DNA from 3 places in the Peribacillus sp. FSL H8-0477 genome. Region 3 is predicted to be linked to each of the others. Evidence: riboswitches for the same ligand, from Rfam matches in the RefSeq annotation. Region 3 holds a riboswitch; each other region holds the start of a gene.

Region 1 (5,889 bases), 630 kb from region 3:
GTCTTCAATAACGAGTTGGCAATCGGCGCCTTATATCCGCTCGCTGTAATGTCTAAAAAACCGGTCATCTTCGTATTCCTTGGATCGATGGCTTCTGCTAAAAAATAGCCGCTTCCGGTAAACGGTTCATTCAGACCAGTGAGGTCAAATGTAACTTTACTTGGACCTTTCCATTCAATGATATCGACAATCAGCTCTATTTTCTTTTTCATCAAGCCTAAATCGCCTTTAAACTTCCAGGTAACCTGATTTTCATTTAATACAGTATGATTGATGTAACCAGGGACAAGCGGTGCCCAGTTTTCTACCTTGCTTACAAACTCCCAGATTTCTTCGATTGGTAAAGCCATTTTTATGCTGTGCAGCCCGGTTGGCAAAAGTCCCACCTCATTCGTGTTGTTACTTTCACTCCTACTGTATTATATTGTCCAAACTGTATAGAACCTTAAGAGTAAAATAGCTAAATCTTAGGATACGGTTTCCCGTAAATCAAGTACCTGTAATATTTCAGCCTTTATGAGAGCTAGATCCATATCGGTACGATTCCTTGGTTTGGACTGCTTGATTGTGAGTACCTCAGCTAATACACCTGGCTGCCCCTTTAAAATAAGAATACGATCACAAAGATATAAGGCTTCATCGATATCATGAGTAACTAATAGCATCGTCGTATTTTTCTTTTTCCAGATAGAGAGTAATAATTCTTGCAGCTGCATTTTGGTAAAAGCATCTACCGCACTAAAGGGTTCATCAAGTAATAGTACTTCAGGCTCCGTTACAAGTGCCCGCGCAATCGCAGTCCGTTGAGACATCCCTCCAGAAAGATCCTTTGGGTAATGTTTTTCAAAGCCCGTGAGACCTACCGTACCCAACAATTCGTGGACGAGAGCTTCTTGATCCCCCTTGAGCCCAAAGGATACATTTTGTTCAACTGTCAGCCAAGGCATCAGCCTCGGCTCTTGGAACATCATTCCGACTTCTTCCTTCTCAAGACTAAAGTTCCCTGTGTAGTCCTTATCCAACCCTGACAGGACACGCAGCAAGGTACTTTTTCCACAGCCGCTTGTTCCTAGTATCCCAATGATCTCTCCCTCCTCCACGGTGAAAGAAACATCAATTAATCCAGCCTGTTTATGATTGAATGTCCGTGAAACCTGTTGTACAGATAACATATCGATTCCTTCTTTCTCAATGTTGATTTGCCAAACTGTCCTGCCACCTTAGTGAGCGTTCTTCAATCATTTTTAGGAACCAGTCGGTTAGTTTACCTAGAATAGCGAAAAGAAGAATACTGCCGATTATCGTATCTGGAGAATACGTATTCTGGCCGACAATCAACAGGTAACCCAGCCCTTTGCTTGCCCCCATAATTTCTGCCGCCACAACAAACATCCATCCAAGGCCAAGACCGCTGCGGATTCCTGTCAAAAATGATGGAAGCGAGGCAGGAAGAATAATTCTGCGGACAATTTGAAACGATGTAAAACCATATATTTTACCGACTTCAATCAGCTTACGATCTACACCCCGTATCCCGGCCACCATGTTCAGATAGACTGGAAAAAACACCCCAACCGCGATGAGCGTCACCTTCGAGGTTTCACCAATGCCCATCCAGAGAATAAACAACGGTACCCAAGCAAGCGATGGAATCGATCGAAGCGCTTGAATAATGGGATCCACAAGTTCTTCAAAAATTTTCAGATAACCCACCAATGAACCAACGATTATGGCAGCCAGTGTTCCAATAAAAAATCCTGCAAACACTCTTGTTAAGGTCGAACCAAGATGTCCCCAAAGGGTTCCTTCCAACACCATTTGATATAGGCTGGCAATAATTACAGATGGTGCAGGCAGCAAATGGGCTTCAATAAGCCCCATTTTGCTTGCTGCTTCCCATAACACGACTAATGTCACTGGCAGGATGCTGCCCAGCAGAAGCCTACGATTACTCTGCGGCTTTTTACTTGTCATTGTCATTTTGTTTATTTGACCCAATTTAAGCGCACGATTACTTTGCTCTAACATCCTATTCCCCTCTCTTCTCCATTACTTGGTGACTTTCTCCGCGTATGTCGGGTTAAGTAACTTTTCTGTCAGCTCATTAACGTCGGTCGAGTCTTTTAATAAACCAGCTTCTTTGAGTACCTCTCCTGAACCAGTAATAATGGCTTTTTGTTCATCACCGGGAATCGGTTTAGAAAAATCCGTACGTTCCAATTGTTTTTTTGCAACCTCAAGTGAAATGCTTGCTTCTTTCGCAAGAATTTCTGCGGTTTCTTCTGGATGGTCGATTGTCCACTGCCGAGCTTCCTCATATGCTTCAAGAACTTTTTCCACATATTTTGGATACTTCTTAGCAAAGTCCTCACGAACATCCAACGTACTAAAACTATTAAAGTCAGGATTTCGGTAAAAGATTTGAATATCTGATTCCAATTCTACCTTAGCCATATGTGGATCAAGACCCGCCCAAGCATCTACATCACCTGATTGAACAGCTGCAGCTCCGTCACTGTGCTGTAGGTTTACAATTTCAACATCTTTCTCTGTTAATCCAGCTTCCTTTAACGCACGTAAGAGAAAAATATAGGGATCGGTACCCAGCGTTGCCGCTACTTTTTTCCCCTTTAAATCAGCTACTGATTGAATACTTCCTTTTTTGGCTAAAAGCGCCGTCCATTCCGGCTTTGAGGAAATATAGACGGTTTGGATAGGTGTGCCCTTTTCTTTGGCAAGCAAGGCTGCCGCACCTGCAGCTGAACCGAAATCAACACTATCTGAACTAAGAAATTCTAACGCTTTATTAGAACCTTGGCTGAGGACGAATTCGACATCAATACCCTCTTCTTTGAATTTCTTTTCAGCCAGCCCCTGATCTTTTAATACCAAGCTAACCGGTGAATAATACGCATAATCAAGAATAATTTTCTTTGGTTTTCCGTCCTTACCAGTCCCGCTGGCATCGTTCGAGCATCCTGAAAGTACTAATCCTACTAATGCCAATAATATAGCCCATTTCTTCATTTCCCTACCTCCGTTTTCTCTAGAATACCGATTTGCTTACTTGGTTTAATAAGCGCAAAAAACCCTCTTCAAAAAACAAGAAGAGGGTTTTTAAAAAAATCCTCCCTCATCTTTCAGATCAGTTGATCTGCAGGATTTAGCACCTTTTCAAGCATTTGCTTGATGGTTGCCGGGCTTCACAGGGCCTATTCCCTCCGCCGCTCTCGATAAGAGTGTCATTACTATTTAATTAAGGTATTTATCTGTTTGAAGTATATAGCACATAAATTTCAATGTCAATAATATTCTGAATATTTTATTTTATATTTCGATTCACTTTTCTTTTTTAGCGGCCTCTCTGACATTATGTAAATGTGTATCCTTCATTCCTTCAAAAAATTCATACTGTTCCCTAAGTGCGTCTTCACAATCTTCGCTTTGTTTTAGGGATTGTAAATAATGAATCGACTGATTTACACGCTGTTGTATGTCTTCCATTGAATTCGTTACACTCCCATGTCCCGGAATTAAAAGCTCTATGTTTCCTGAATCAATGATTTTCTTTATTTTGTTAATCGTTTTCTGATAGCTTTCATAATTGTCAAAAATAAAAGGAAACTCTACATCTGACAAGTGGTCTCCAGCCACAAGTATTCCCCCAGGTTCAATGACCGTAACGAGTCCATCATTGGTATGGCCAGGAGCAAGGTAAAATGTAAGCATACGATTACCTATCTTCATTGTTTCGCCGTCATTGGCAACGGCACACTCCACCTCCGGATACAAAATTGGATAAGAGCGTTTCAAATAGTATTTCTTATCAAAGTCATGGATTTGTTTGAGTGGAAAGTCCTTTGCAGGATGATTGGTAAAGGCTGCTGAAGCGATTACTACTGCATCCGGGAATGCTCCGTAACCAATAATATGGTCAAAATCACTATGGGTAAACAGCAGATACAGAGGCCTTCCTCTTCGAATTGCAGCTACATAAGATTGGATTTCACATACTTCTTCCGGCAGCCAGCCCGGGTCGATTAGCAGCAAAGACGTCTCTGCATCTATCATCGTTGAAGTGGTTTGGTACAGCGAACTTTGAAAAACGACAACGGTCTCATTCTGAAAAACAATCATGTGTTTCCCCCTTTTCCTACTATTATATCAAAGAAGAAGCAGCTTAAAAGAATACTGAAACGGCTGTTAACCTTCATAATTCCCCACCCCTCTCCAATATAAATCAGCTTAACCACCCTTTCTGGACGATCGAGCAAGATAGATGAAGTGGGGCGAATTTACTTGAATTTAAATTTAGGATTATAAATGAATCCTAAAAAGACCGCCATTGGCGGTCTTCTGAGCTACTAACACCTACGTTAGTTCATGAAAACAATATCTAATTTTCCAGTTACTTTACCAGAAGCGTATCCATCTTTCACGTCGACATAAAATTTACCTATTTTCATGCCTTTGAATAACGCCTTTCCACCAGCTAAGCTATGATAGCCTGTAGCCTTTCCAGTACTAGCATTGACGAGACGAACCTGTATTTTACTATAATCAGTTAATTTCTTACTTCCAGTAGAGGTCTTAAAATAGATTGGGGAAACTAGTTCGATTTGTATGTCACTACCTTTGTTAGGATTACCAATTTCACCATCATATTTTCCATCTTCAGTTTGAAAGGAATACCGTGGAACACTTGCTTGAGCTGAAGAATTATCTAATGCCAATCCACCTGCCAGAACGAACACTACAGTACTTAAAATTAAAAATATACGTTTCATTGTATCACCTCCTTTACCTCACTATAGCTTCTTTGAATTCAAACATCTTTTGGTAGCGTTATCACCATCGTTATAACAGTTTTAACCACTACGATTGTTGGACTATCTGTCCGTCTTAATTTGGTATACCAAAAGAATACGATATTGATGTGTCCAACATGTGTACATATAAAATAATCCTGATAAAAAAGAGCACAAAGAAAAAAGAGGCTGCAAATACACGCTCCTCTTCATGGGTAATCTTAGTGTTTTTTTTGCTCTAACCAGCTCCTCCAAGTAAGTTATAAACGTTCACCCATTTTCGCACCATAGAACGATCAATGGTCTATTTTTCAGGCAAATTCCTGTAACCGCAACTTCTTGCAAGTAGCCATTGATCACTGCTCAAATTCACATCTTATTTGACCATTAAAATCCCCCCGAAAGTTATTGTCTAACTTTCGGGGGTCACATCAACTGGGCAGCCTTTTTCATGTTTTTATTAACATAACCCCTGATCTCGGAAGCTGGCCTCGAGCTGGGTTTTTATTTTTATAGAAGAGTAGTGGGTGGTTCGTATTTTTAAATTCATTATGGGGTGTTTTTAGTACAATCTGATATATTATTATTATGTTAACGGTAGTTTATAACTGGTGATTGTATTAAAGAAAAAAGAGGATTGTATAAGATTTCAAGCGAGAGAAAAATTTAATTGAATAATTTTGAAAACCATTGTACTTTTATTTTTGTAATTATTAGTGGGATTTTCTTAACAATAGGTGCTGAAAAGAAAAGTAATTTATATTACTCTCTTAGCATCGGAGTAATTGGGTTATATCTGATATTTATCGTCTATTTAGTAGGTGAAAATGGTATAACTCTTTCGTTTGTCATTCAACATATGTCAGCACTTCTAGTATTGGACTGTGGCTATTTATATGAAGATAAAGAAAAAAGTAAAAGAAATAAAATTTTATCTAAACTAACGACAGGATTTATAATCTTATTTATGTTATCAATGTTTACAAGAAGTTGAAAAAGGAAATTTTTTTGCGTTATTTGAATGGAAGATACCTTAATGCACTATTTTTTACCTGAATTTGAATGTATGATTTGTGTAAGA
Region 2 (5,889 bases), on a different contig from region 3:
TCGAAGATTTGTTAGTGGTGAATCTATTGAAAGAGTACATGAGTGTGTGCTTGGAACTCTAGCAATGGAAGCAGATCCAGTTGATCCGAGGTTGTAACAGTTGAATAACGGATAACCGCTCATTTTTAGTTCATGAGCGGTTATTTTTTATTTTCTAAAAACGCATCTGTTTTATTTTGGGGATGGATAGAAGTAAAGTTGTTCGAAGTGTTCTTACACAAGCCTTTTTCACTTTCTTTATAACGAACCGACTCTTCCCGGTGTGTGCATTGTTTTAATTCAAAGTGATTGGGTAAAATACAAACGAGTAGGCATATTAACCTAAAAATATAGATAAAGCAGCTAATACAACTAGGAGGAGTAGTTAATTATGACAACCAAGAATAAGGTAGCGATTATCACAGGAGCAGGAAGCGGCTTAGGACAGGCTACGGCAGTTCGAATGGCCGAAGATGGAATCAACATCGTTGTAGTGGATGTGAATGAAAAGGGAGGTAACGAAACAGTAGAAATGGTAAAAAAATTAGGAGCAGACGCCATTTTCATCAAAACTGATGTTTCTAAGGCAGAAGAAGTGAAGAACTATGTGGATAAGACAGTAGAGAAATTCGGAAAGATCGATTACTTCTTCAATAATGCAGGGATTTCAGGAAGTGGTGCGTACTTCTTAGATACAGCCATTGAAGAAATTGAGAAAATTGTTCAAATCAATTTAATGGGTAGTTTGTACGGCGTTCGTTATGTAGCCGAGGTCATGCTAAAAAATGGCGGTGGATCAATTGTCAATACAGCTTCAAGTGCAGGTGTAATTGGACAGGATTCAGTTGTAACGTATTCAGCAACGAAACACGGAATTGCTGGTTTAACCAAGTCGATGGTAGCTGAATATGGAAAAGACGGATTGCGTGTAAATGCAATTGCTCCCGGTCCTACAGAGACACCTATGGTTAAAGCCTTTTACGAAGCAAACCCGGCAATGAAAGAGAATGCAACGAAAGGCATTCCTCAAAAACGATTGGGAACACCGGAAGAGGTTGCGGAACTTGTAACCTTCCTTTTAACGTCTAAAGCAGAATATATCAACGGAGAAGTTATCCGCATCGATGGCGGGTTTACAAATACTAAGTAAAAAATACAGCAAAAAGAAGCAGTGTCTCAATGGACACTGCTCTTTTTTGAATATTGACTTACTTACAACTCATCAGCAATACCAAGCAAAGCAATCCCAAAAATAACAACAATAATGATGGTATATTGCATTTTGTTCAGTTTTTCTTTAAGGAATATACGCGACAGGATGACAGAGAAAATGCTATATGAAGCAATAAGCGGTGCGGCGATAATTGCATTCTTTGCCATTGCAAATACATAAAAGAATTGACCAATCGTTTCAAGGATGGCGGCAGACGCTTTATCTCGTTCGGTAAAAACGTTGAATGATTCTTTTTTAATTAATTTAAGGTATCCAAACGACAATACAGCACAAATGAAGAAAGTATATTCATAGGCTAGCAGTGCCGAATCTTCGCTGATCAGATTTAATTCATCTAAGTAAATGGCATCGGCAAAGGTTCCTAATCCATCAATAAAAGCATAAAGGATAGGGAAAATAATCGCCATAAAGCCAATTTTATATTTTTTATCAATTTCAACGGATTGATTTTGAAGGGCTTCGTTTTCTGCTTTCTTTTCTAAAACGGCGATGCCGATAACACCTAGTGTGATAATAATGAGTCCTAAAACTTCAATTACACCTAATTCATGGGTGAAAAAGATGAAAATTAGGATTGCCGTAACGGCTCCGGAGGAATTTTGGATAGGCGAAGCAATCGAAAGTTCCAAATATCGTAACCCGATATAACCAATTGCCATCGACAAAATGTAGAGTCCTGATACAGGTAAATAAGTGATTAAATCCATAGGATTAAAAGTCAATCCTTTGAATAAAAGGTACCCTGTTGCATGCAAACCCATAACCAAGCCGACCATAATGATGATTTTAATATGGCTGAACTTATCATTACTATCTGTTCCTTTTTTATAAAATAGATCCGCCCCGCCCCATGCAAGTGCTGTGAGTAGAGCAAAAATAAACCACATAATGAATTCTCCTCTTTTTGTTTATTATACAAATATAGCAATGAGATAATTAATTAAAACTCTTAATTATACAACGGATAATAATCACGTCAAGAAGAAGTTTAAATAAGGGTTCATTTAGAACGCACTTTCTCTGGATGCAGAGAAAGGGTTTTTTGAAAGGATTATTTAGCGGGTCAATAGTTATTGATAAAATAAAAAATCAAAAGGCTGCCGACTCTTTCTCAACAGCCTAGAAGCGATATAAATATCTTGAGAATCATATTGTATTTTTAAAATACAACATTCCGCTTATGGCTAGAGAAAGGATGCCTAAAAATCCAGAATAAATGGCTATTCTTGTTCTGGATCTTCTATATGCGGTTGTTTCATTATTGAATGTAGCTCTTTGCTGTTGAGGCGTCGTCCATGCCCCAACTGATATACCGGAGATAATGATACAGACTACACCGACAAAAAAGAAGTACTGCAAATAAACACCCCCTTTCTTCTATTAGTACGTTACATAATCTTATAAGTTTCGCTATTAAGTAAAATGATTGATAAAATACCTACTCTTTCTATTCTGCTCATTTATTTTAAAAACTAATAGGAGTTTCTTCCAATTTTTATTTATTAAAAGATTTATTTTATTTAATCAATCGATTGATTAAACTGGTTAAACCAATGATACATAAGGGTTTTAAAAGTTACAGACAGTTCGTTAATGATTTAGAAAATAAATTATTTAAATAATTTTTAAAATACAGTTTATTTGGGTATATACTTAAAGTAGATGAAGTAGGACAAGTGCTGTACATCGAGTTCCTATTAGTTTTAAAAAACCGTAATGGAGGAATGGAAATGGAAAACATGGCGATGAGTATGATGATGAAGATGTCAATGGAAAGAATGATGACAGAAATGAATGGTATGAAAATGATGATGACTAGAATGCAAGGCATGGAAATGAATGATGAAATGGGTATGGATATGAAAGAAATGATGATGAAAATGCAAGAGTGTGATGAAATGATTTCAACCATGATGCAAATGATGTCAGCTATGAAGGTTAACGCATAAAAAAGATGGAGTATCTCATTAACGAGATACTCCATCTTTTTTTAGTTAGTTATGAACGATTTATCCTCTTGCAGACAGCGGATTTCCCGACTGATTTCCATACGCTGTTGTTTTAAAGTCCAGAGCTTTTCTCCTATTACTTCTGAGATGGCTGAATCATTTCGCAGTTCTTTGTAAAGAGCCAGTATTTCATTATTTACTCGCTCAAAGGACTCCCATAGAGCCTGAATCTCCCAGGTTTTATCTGTTTTCTGATTATGATTTTTTAGTTGTTCAATTATTTCATTTTGCCAATGAATATCACCAAGATCTTTTGCAAAAAGGTAAAGATCTAAGTATTCATCCACGGTTAAAAACGTCTTATTATTTATCATCGATAAACTCTCCTTTTCTATACAAAAAAACTCTCTTCCTAAGAAGAGGGCTTTTGTAAGAAAAGACACCTCCCCTTATCGTCCAAAGCTAAGCTTTGCTGGAATTAGCACCATCACTACGTGTGGTTGCTGAGGTTTCGTCGGGCCAGTCCCTCCACCTCTCTGGATAAGAGATATGTTTTTATTTTATAAGTAGTATTTTGATTATTCTAATAAAAAAAATTGAATTTGTCAATTGAATGTCGAAAAAATTACTTTAGTCCTAAGAAGGATTTTCAATATAAATACTGAATTTGAACTAGTGAACACCAAAAATTATCAAGGGGGAATTATTTTGAATCGAAAACAGAAAACTGCAAGTATCGTGTTAGCCATGTCACTAGTAGTCGGTGTGCCATTTAGTGCTTCAGCAAAAAAAGCTCCTGCACCAGTAAAGGTTGAATATGTGGCATTAGGGGATTCGTTAGCAGCAGGGCTGTCACCGAATGGCTATTTAGATTATGGGTATGTTGATTATATTGCTGATTCATTTGTGGCAAAAAAGTATAAATTAGCAGACTTTGATAATTTCAGCGTACCAGGTTATACATCGGATCGTCTTCTGCTAGATGTAACGAAAAGCAAGAAAATCAGGAAGGAAATTAAAAGCGCTACTCATATTACCATTGATATCGGGGCAAATGATTTACTTGCCAAGATAAATACGGATCCTTCGAAAGCGTCGGAAGCACTTGTCGCTGTTTCTACTAATCTGAATAAGATACTAAAAACAATTGACGGCCTTAATCCAAAGGTAAAGGTTTATGTAATGGGTTACTATAATTGTTTCCCTTATTATCCAGCTGAACAGCAAGCTGCTTTAATGCCGTTGCTAACAGGGCTTAATACGCAAATTAAGTCAGCAGCAGCAGAAAATGGCGACACGTTTGTGGCGACTGACAAAGCGATTGCTAAGAATTATAAAAAGTATCTTCCAAATAAGACGAATATTCATTTGAGTGAATCTGGATATAAAGTGCTTGCAGCTGAATTTTGGAAGGCAATAAGTAAAAAGAAATAATCAGTGAGCTATGAAGAGTCCTCTTAATTGAAGGGCTTTTTTTATGGAAAATTATTTAATCAATCGATTGATTAAATTTGGGGACACCAAAATTTTTCTGTATATAACCAATATGTATTGTACGTTATGAGGTAGGTTTTTTATGTTAATCTAGTATTATAATTGATTTATTGTTGTTAAAAACGAATAATACTAGATTACTTTATTATAATAGTTCGTATATAATGAAAAAGAGAAAAGGGGAGGTTGACTAATATGTATAAAGCTAAGAAAATTTTACTGTTAGGATCTGGAGAATTAGGAAAAGAAGTGATTATTGAAGCACAGCGCCTGGGTGTAGAGACGATTGCTGTTGACCGTTATGCAGATGCACCAGCGATGCAGGCAGCCCACCGCAGTTATGTGATTGATATGCTGAATGCAAAAGAGCTTCGGGAGATTGTTGAAAGGGAAAAGCCTGATTTAATTGTGCCTGAAATTGAAGCGATTGCAACGTCTGAACTTATTAAGTTGGAGGATGAAGGATTTACAGTCATTCCAACGGCTCGTGCAGCTAAACTGACGATGGATCGGGAAGGCATTCGTAGACTTGCTTCTGAGACATTACAAATACCCACAGCTGGATATCAATTTGCTGATACATATGAAGAATTCGTGAAGGGTGCGTATAAAATCGGTTTCCCAAATGTAGTGAAACCATTGATGAGCTCTTCAGGTAAAGGGCAAAGTGTATGTCTTACTGAAGAGGATTTAGAAACCTGTTGGCAGACAGCCATGGAAGGAGGGCGTGTGCAAAACGGTAGAGTGATTATTGAAGAATTTATTTCATTTGACTCAGAAATAACGCTATTAACAGTTCGAACTGTTGAGGGTACAAAGTTTTGCGCACCGATTGGACATATCCAAGAAGGCGGTGACTATATTGAGTCTTGGCAGCCTCATGATATGACAGACCAGCAAATAGAGGAAGCTCAACGGATTGCACATACGATTACGGATGAGCTGGGTGGTTTAGGTCTATTTGGAGTAGAGCTGTTCTTATCAGGAGAAAAGGTATACTTTAGTGAAGTTTCTCCACGGCCGCATGATACGGGGCTTGTTACACTAGTTACACAAAACTTATCCGAGTTTGCCTTACATATCCGTGCCATTTTAGGATATCCGATTCCAGAAATTACGTTGGTTACTCCAGGAGCGAGCCGTCCCTTGAAGGCACCGACTGAAGCTGAGAATTATAGCATCTCAGGAGTTGAGGAGTCGTTGTCCACTCCAAACACTCAAATTCGTATTTTT
Region 3 (5,889 bases):
CCATCACGTATTCCTGCTGCTTTAACTGCAAAATTTGCCCCCTCACAATTCTCGCCATGCCTACCCATCCTGTTATCGAGAGTGCCAGAATCATCGTAGTCAATCCCGGTTTCATAACAACCATCAGTAGTATCACGACAAGAAGGTAAGGGATTCCATACAAAATCTCGACAATTCTCATTAAAAAACCGTCTATTCTATCTCCTGCTCGGCTTCTTCCAGCCATATAGCCTGATATTCCTCCTACCAAAACCCCCATAATTAAATCGATTATGGCTGCGATAATCCCAATCAATAGCGAAATTCTAGCCCCTGTCCAGACCCGTACCCAAACATCTCTCCCTAAGTCATCCGTACCAAACCAATGCTTGGCAGAAGGTTTTAAGTTGCCTTCCGTCAAGGATTGATGGCTTGGAGTGAAGGGCAGGAGGTGAGGTCCAATGATCGACAGCGTTAGAATGATCAGTAATAAAAAGAAACCCGTTAACGCCAACTTGTTCTTCGCAAGCTTTAGTGCCACTTCATGCCAATACCCCATAACAGGACGGCTTTTCGTTCTATATCGTAACCTGCTGCGATCGACAGGCTTAAACATACTGTCATTTACTTCTGGCACGCCTATTCACCTCCGCTCGTCATTTTTATTCTCGGATCGACAAATCTATAGCACAAATCGATTAGAAATAGCGTTAAGACTAAAATCGTGCTGTAAAAAATGGTTGTACCCAGAATGACTGGATAATCTCGATTAAAAATACTGTCTACAAAATATTTTCCAATACCGGGTATCGCAAATATTTTCTCTATTACGAATGTTCCGGTAATTATTGATGCAAACAGCGGCCCAATAAAGGAAATGACAGGGATGATTGCATTCCGAATTCCATGCTTACAGACAATATATACCGTGGAAAGTCCCTTCGCCTCAGCCGTTTTCATATAGTTTTGGCTTAAGACCTCCAGCATGCTTGTTCTGACAAATCGGGCGATAATCGCAAGCGGACCGACTGCCAAGGCAATGGTCGGAAGAATTGTATGCGCCCATGTTCCCCACGAGGCAACTGGAAGGATTCCTGCCTCGACAGCACCGTATTTAATCAGCAAAGGTGCCAATATAAAGCTCGGTACAGAAATCCCCACTATTGCCACAATCATCGAAAGGTAATCTAGCCCTCGATTATGGTTGAGGGCAGCGATAATGCCTAAAGCCAAACCTAGTATAATGGCAACAACCATTGCTTGCAGCCCCAATATAGCTGATGGCAGGAACCCTTCTGCTATCAATGTATTCACATCTCTTGTCTTAGACTGAATCGAAGGACCAAAGTCAAAATGAAGCAAATCCTTCATATAGAGAACGTATTGAACAGGCAACGGTTCGTCCAAATTATATTTTGCCCTCATATTTTTAACAATTTCCTCCGGTAATGATTTTGCATCTGACGCAAATGGATCGCCTGGTATACTGTTCATAATGACAAAGGTCAGCGTCATAATAATCCAGAGAGTCACAACCATCGTTAGTAAGCGTTTTATTACATACATAGGATTCACCTGTCTTATTTACATATTTTTAAAAGGAAGTGAAGCTTAGCAACTCATCTTCATTAGTAATAAACAAAGTAAGCAAGTCTTTAGCAGCTTCTAAGTCTGTGATATCAATAATTTCAATTGGAGAGTGTGCGTTACGGGATGGAATAGAAAGCACGCCTGTCGGTATCCCTTTGTTGGAGAGGTGAACGGCTCCACCATCTGTCCCTATTCCAGGAAATACTTCCAGCTGATACGGAATTCCTCCCTCTTCTGCCAGTGTCTTTAGCTTCTCTCTAATGGCTGGATGGGCGATTAAGCTTGCATCCATGACCTTAATGCCAACTCCTCCACCAATCTGAAGCTCATCATCCAGGACAGTTTCTGGAGTATCACTGGCTGCTGTCGTATCAATGGCAATCGCTGCATCAGCAGCAATCCCCTCTGTTGCTACTTTCGCCCCTCTTAGGCCTATCTCTTCCTGAACCGTAAAGATAATGACAAGCTCTCCAGAGAAATCTGGAAGATCCTTCAGCACCTGTAACAACACCGCACAGCCTGCCCTGTCATCAAAGCCCTTGCCAACTATCCTCCCTGTATCACTGTTGCCCAAAACGGTAACGTCCGAAAGCCAGGTAACGGAATCCCCAATAGCAGCACCCATATTGATTGCTTGTTTCTTGGAACGGGCTCCAATATCGATATAGGATTCTCTGACAGACTTAAGCTTTCTTTCACTTTCAAACTTCCGATAATGGGCAGAAATCCCGCCAAACACACCAATTAAATACCCAGTACCAGTTCGAACCCGTACCTTTTGACCGGCCAATATACGAATATCATGACCTCCTAAAGACTCGACCTTAAGCAAGCCATCAGGTGTAATGCTTCGAATAATAAAGCCAACCTCATCCATATGCGCTGTAAGAATCAGCCTTGGCCCCGGTCTACTTCCTTTTTTTATCGCAGTAATATTACCAAGATGATCCACAGACCACTCGTCTGCTAAAGATTCAAGTTCTGACGTTATGTAACGGATAACTGGCTGTTCAAAGCCTGAAGGTCCGTGCAGCACAGAAAGCTCTCTAACGATTTTCTCCATTTCTTACTCCCCCTTTTTTCATCCCCAAACAACAAAAAGTCCCCTTCTTTTTTAAGAAGAGGACAGAATAAATAATAACTAGTTTTCTGTTCTTCTTATCTATCAGGCGAACCTGATGGAATTGGCACAGTATTCACAAGGAACCTGTTGCCGAGGTTTCAAAGGGCCATATCCCTCCACCTCTCTGGATAAGAAATCAATTATGTATTTTTATAATGAAATTAGCATAAGCCAGAATTCGAAGCACGTCAATCTATTTTTTCATTTTTATCATTTTTCTGATATATTAAATTACTATCTGAATGTTTAAATCTACAAGCCTGTTCGATAGTCACAAGACAAACCATCCTTAATCCTTCTTTGCCGCTTCCCAGCAACAACCTCGTGCTAAATCACGGTGTTTATGTGCGCCTGGCGCTTATTTTTGTGCGAAAACATCTCACCAGAAAACGTTTCAAGATCCCAAGGGTTGTTGAAAATATGTCATTTACTAGAATCTAAGTTGGATCTCTAAAGTAGAGTAAAGATAGATACTCATTTTCAAAAGACAGCCCCCCCAGACCTTTCACTTCTGACCTGATTAACGCCGGAGAGCGTTTTTGGGCATTCGGGGTTATGAAAATAGAGTCATCAAGACTGGTTAGATGCCAAATATGAGAAAAGTAGAGTCAAGTCCTTATTATTGTGTAAATTCGTTAACAATGTTTTCACTCTGATTAATTGGACGCTTTCAAACGGATAAAAAACTGTTTTTAGAGTTGCACAAAACCCTAACCTTACACTTTTTTTTGGAAACTTCCATGGCCATTTTCTCTCGCATTCGGGCAGAGCTGTCAAAGGCTTTTCACTTTGACAGCCCTGTTTGAATGTGAAATGATTCATGATGGAAGTTTTGAAAAATAACTACTTCGACAATGCTTTTTTCTTGTCGTAAACTGTGTCTTGATATTGCATTAAGAGAGCACCTACTAATCGGAAAGCAGATTGGGTATTAGGAAAGATCCGGATTACTCTTTCTCTTCTGCGTACTTCTTGATTTAAACGCTCCAGCGAATTTGTACTACGAATGTGCTGCCTGATTTTTTCAGGGTGATTCATGTATTGAATGGTGTCTTCGAACCCTTCATCCAAAATTTGAAGGGCTTTTTCATATTTTGATTCCTCACCAAATTTATTTATTAACTCCGTTTTAAATAGACGAATATCATCTATCGTGACTGCTTCAAATACCCGTTTAATCATCAAGCGAATATCAGATGATCCCTTTTTAGGCAGTTTTTCGATAATGTTCCGTTTAAAATGGACATTGCACCGTTGCCAGCTGGTCCCAATGAATTCCCGTTGGACTGCTTTGACTAACCCTTGATGGGCATCAGAAATCACCAGTTTCGGGGATTGAAGACCGCGGGATTTTAGTTGCTTAAAGAACTGTGACCAAGATTCAAAGCTTTCTACATGATCTACATGGAGCCCTAGAATCTCTCGCTTATTCTGTTCCGTAAGGGCAGTCGCAATATATACGGCTTTTGAGACAACTTGATGGTGCTCACGCACCTTGATATACATGGCATCTACGAAAACAAAGGGGTAGTACGTGGTATTGAGGGGCCTCCCTGCCCAGCCATTAACAATGGGATCAAGCTTTTCAGTCAGCGATGAAACGAAGGATTTTGAGACATTTTCACCGCATAGCTGTTCGACAATATGAGTAACCTTTCGTGTAGAAACTCCATTGATTACCATCTCTAACATGGAAAGGACGAGCGCTTGATCGACCCGAGCATATTTTTCAAATACAGAAGGGGAAAAGTCGCCATTACGTGTTCTAGGGACCTTCAATTTAATCTTGCCAATACTCATCGTAAAATCACGTTCATAATAGCCATTTCGATAATCCTGACGCTCGGTAGAGCGCTCATAAGATGAAACTTGTAGATGGTTGTCTCTCTCTTTCTCCATAAACTCATTTAAGATCAACACAACCGCTGATTTAATCACGGCATCAAGATTAGAATTCATAATGGAAAGTTTTAAAAGATCGATATCAAGGTTAAACTGTAACTGAGTCATTATATTCCCTCTTTTCAATGTGTTTTCATGGTGAAAACATTGTTTCCAAGAGCGAATAAAATGACTCTCTTTTTTTACACAATTATATGGACTTAATCAAAAGTAGAGAAAGATACCCTATTTTCAACAACCCTAAAGCCTTGAATGTCTTCGATGTGTGCAAAACTAACGATTTTCTGTGCACTTGGGGTTCATTTCTGTGCAAAACCCAGCAAAAAGTGTGCAGTTCAGCGACTTTTCTGTGCAAAACAAGCCAAAAAGTGTGCAAAGGGGTTTTTAGGGGATCGGGGTATGAAAATAGTATCTCCACCAACAAAAAAAGAAGAAGCAATCGCTTCTTCCCCTTACAGTGTTACCCCTGTTTTAAAGATTGCCAGTTCTCTAAAGTCGTTCTTTTCATTGTTGACGAATTCTCCGTTGGTGACTTGGATGATGTAGTCGATGAAGTCGCGTAAGACAAGCTCTGGTGATACGTCATCTTCGAGCAAAGTGCCTGCATTGAAGTCGATCCAGTGCGGCTTTGCTTCATAGATGGGTGTATTCGTCGATACTTTCATTGTCGGCACGAAGGTCCCAAATGGTGTTCCTCTTCCTGTTGTGAATAAGACGATATGGCAGCCTGCCGCTGCTAGTGCGGAGGATGCAATCAAATCATTTCCTGGAGCACTCAAGAGATTCAAGCCTTTTCTTTGTAACACTTCTCCGTATTTTAAAACATCGACCACGGGTGCTGAACCGGCTTTTTGGGTACAGCCCAATGATTTGTCCTCTAAGGTGGTAATTCCGCCTGCTTTGTTACCAGGCGAAGGATTTTCATAGATTGGCTGATTAAAGGTTAGAAAATAATCTTTAAAATCATTAATTAACGATACCGTTTTATGAAAGACTTCCTCCGTTTCTGCTCGTTCCATCAAGATTGTTTCTGCCCCAAACATTTCTGGAACCTCTGTCAAAACGGTCGTTCCCCCCTGTGCAATCAGAAAATCAGAAAACCTTCCTAAAAGAGGATTGGCCGTAATCCCTGAAAAGCCATCGGACCCGCCGCACTTCAGACCAATTTTCAATTCGGCTAACGGAACATCTTCCCTTTTGTCGTTTTGGGCATGAGCATGAATTTCTTTGACCATCTCTACTCCCGCTTCGATTTCGTCAGTGACATCTTGTGACACAAGGAATTTAATCCGATC

The links. Region 3 has a riboswitch for S-adenosylmethionine ahead of MHI18_RS06530 (M42 family metallopeptidase). Riboswitches for the same ligand answer to the same signal wherever they lie in the genome.
Region 1: another riboswitch for S-adenosylmethionine. It lies ahead of MHI18_RS03305 (aliphatic sulfonate ABC transporter substrate-binding protein); the one in region 3 lies ahead of MHI18_RS06530 (M42 family metallopeptidase).
Region 2: another riboswitch for S-adenosylmethionine. It lies ahead of MHI18_RS13470 (hypothetical protein); the one in region 3 lies ahead of MHI18_RS06530 (M42 family metallopeptidase).

What each region holds. Positions count from the first base shown of each region.
Region 1 is NZ_JBBODE010000001.1:633,729-639,617, forward strand. Features, by position in the region: gene MHI18_RS03290 (CoxG family protein) at 1-377, opposite strand, end outside; gene MHI18_RS03295 (ABC transporter ATP-binding protein) at 468-1,172, opposite strand; gene MHI18_RS03300 (ABC transporter permease) at 1,189-1,980, opposite strand; gene MHI18_RS03305 (aliphatic sulfonate ABC transporter substrate-binding protein) at 2,050-3,027, opposite strand; SAM riboswitch class I at 3,131-3,240, opposite strand; gene MHI18_RS03310 (MBL fold metallo-hydrolase) at 3,340-4,137, opposite strand; gene MHI18_RS03315 (hypothetical protein) at 4,377-4,787, opposite strand; gene MHI18_RS03320 (hypothetical protein) at 5,479-5,802, shown strand.
Region 2 is NZ_JBBODE010000002.1:345,185-351,073, forward strand. Features, by position in the region: gene MHI18_RS13445 (polynucleotide kinase-phosphatase) at 1-97, shown strand, start outside; gene MHI18_RS13450 (SDR family NAD(P)-dependent oxidoreductase) at 371-1,129, shown strand; gene MHI18_RS13455 (EamA family transporter) at 1,192-2,100, opposite strand; gene MHI18_RS13460 (DUF5316 family protein) at 2,360-2,572, opposite strand; gene MHI18_RS13465 (hypothetical protein) at 2,944-3,162, shown strand; gene MHI18_RS13470 (hypothetical protein) at 3,204-3,536, opposite strand; SAM riboswitch class I at 3,609-3,709, opposite strand; gene MHI18_RS13475 (GDSL-type esterase/lipase family protein) at 3,871-4,596, shown strand; gene purT (phosphoribosylglycinamide formyltransferase 2) at 4,852-5,889, shown strand, end outside.
Region 3 is NZ_JBBODE010000001.1:1,259,649-1,265,537, forward strand. Features, by position in the region: gene MHI18_RS06520 (ABC transporter permease) at 1-595, opposite strand, end outside; gene MHI18_RS06525 (ABC transporter permease) at 619-1,545, opposite strand; gene MHI18_RS06530 (M42 family metallopeptidase) at 1,574-2,632, opposite strand; SAM riboswitch class I at 2,725-2,827, opposite strand; gene MHI18_RS06535 (IS256 family transposase) at 3,536-4,702, opposite strand; gene MHI18_RS06540 (UxaA family hydrolase) at 5,047-5,889, opposite strand, start outside.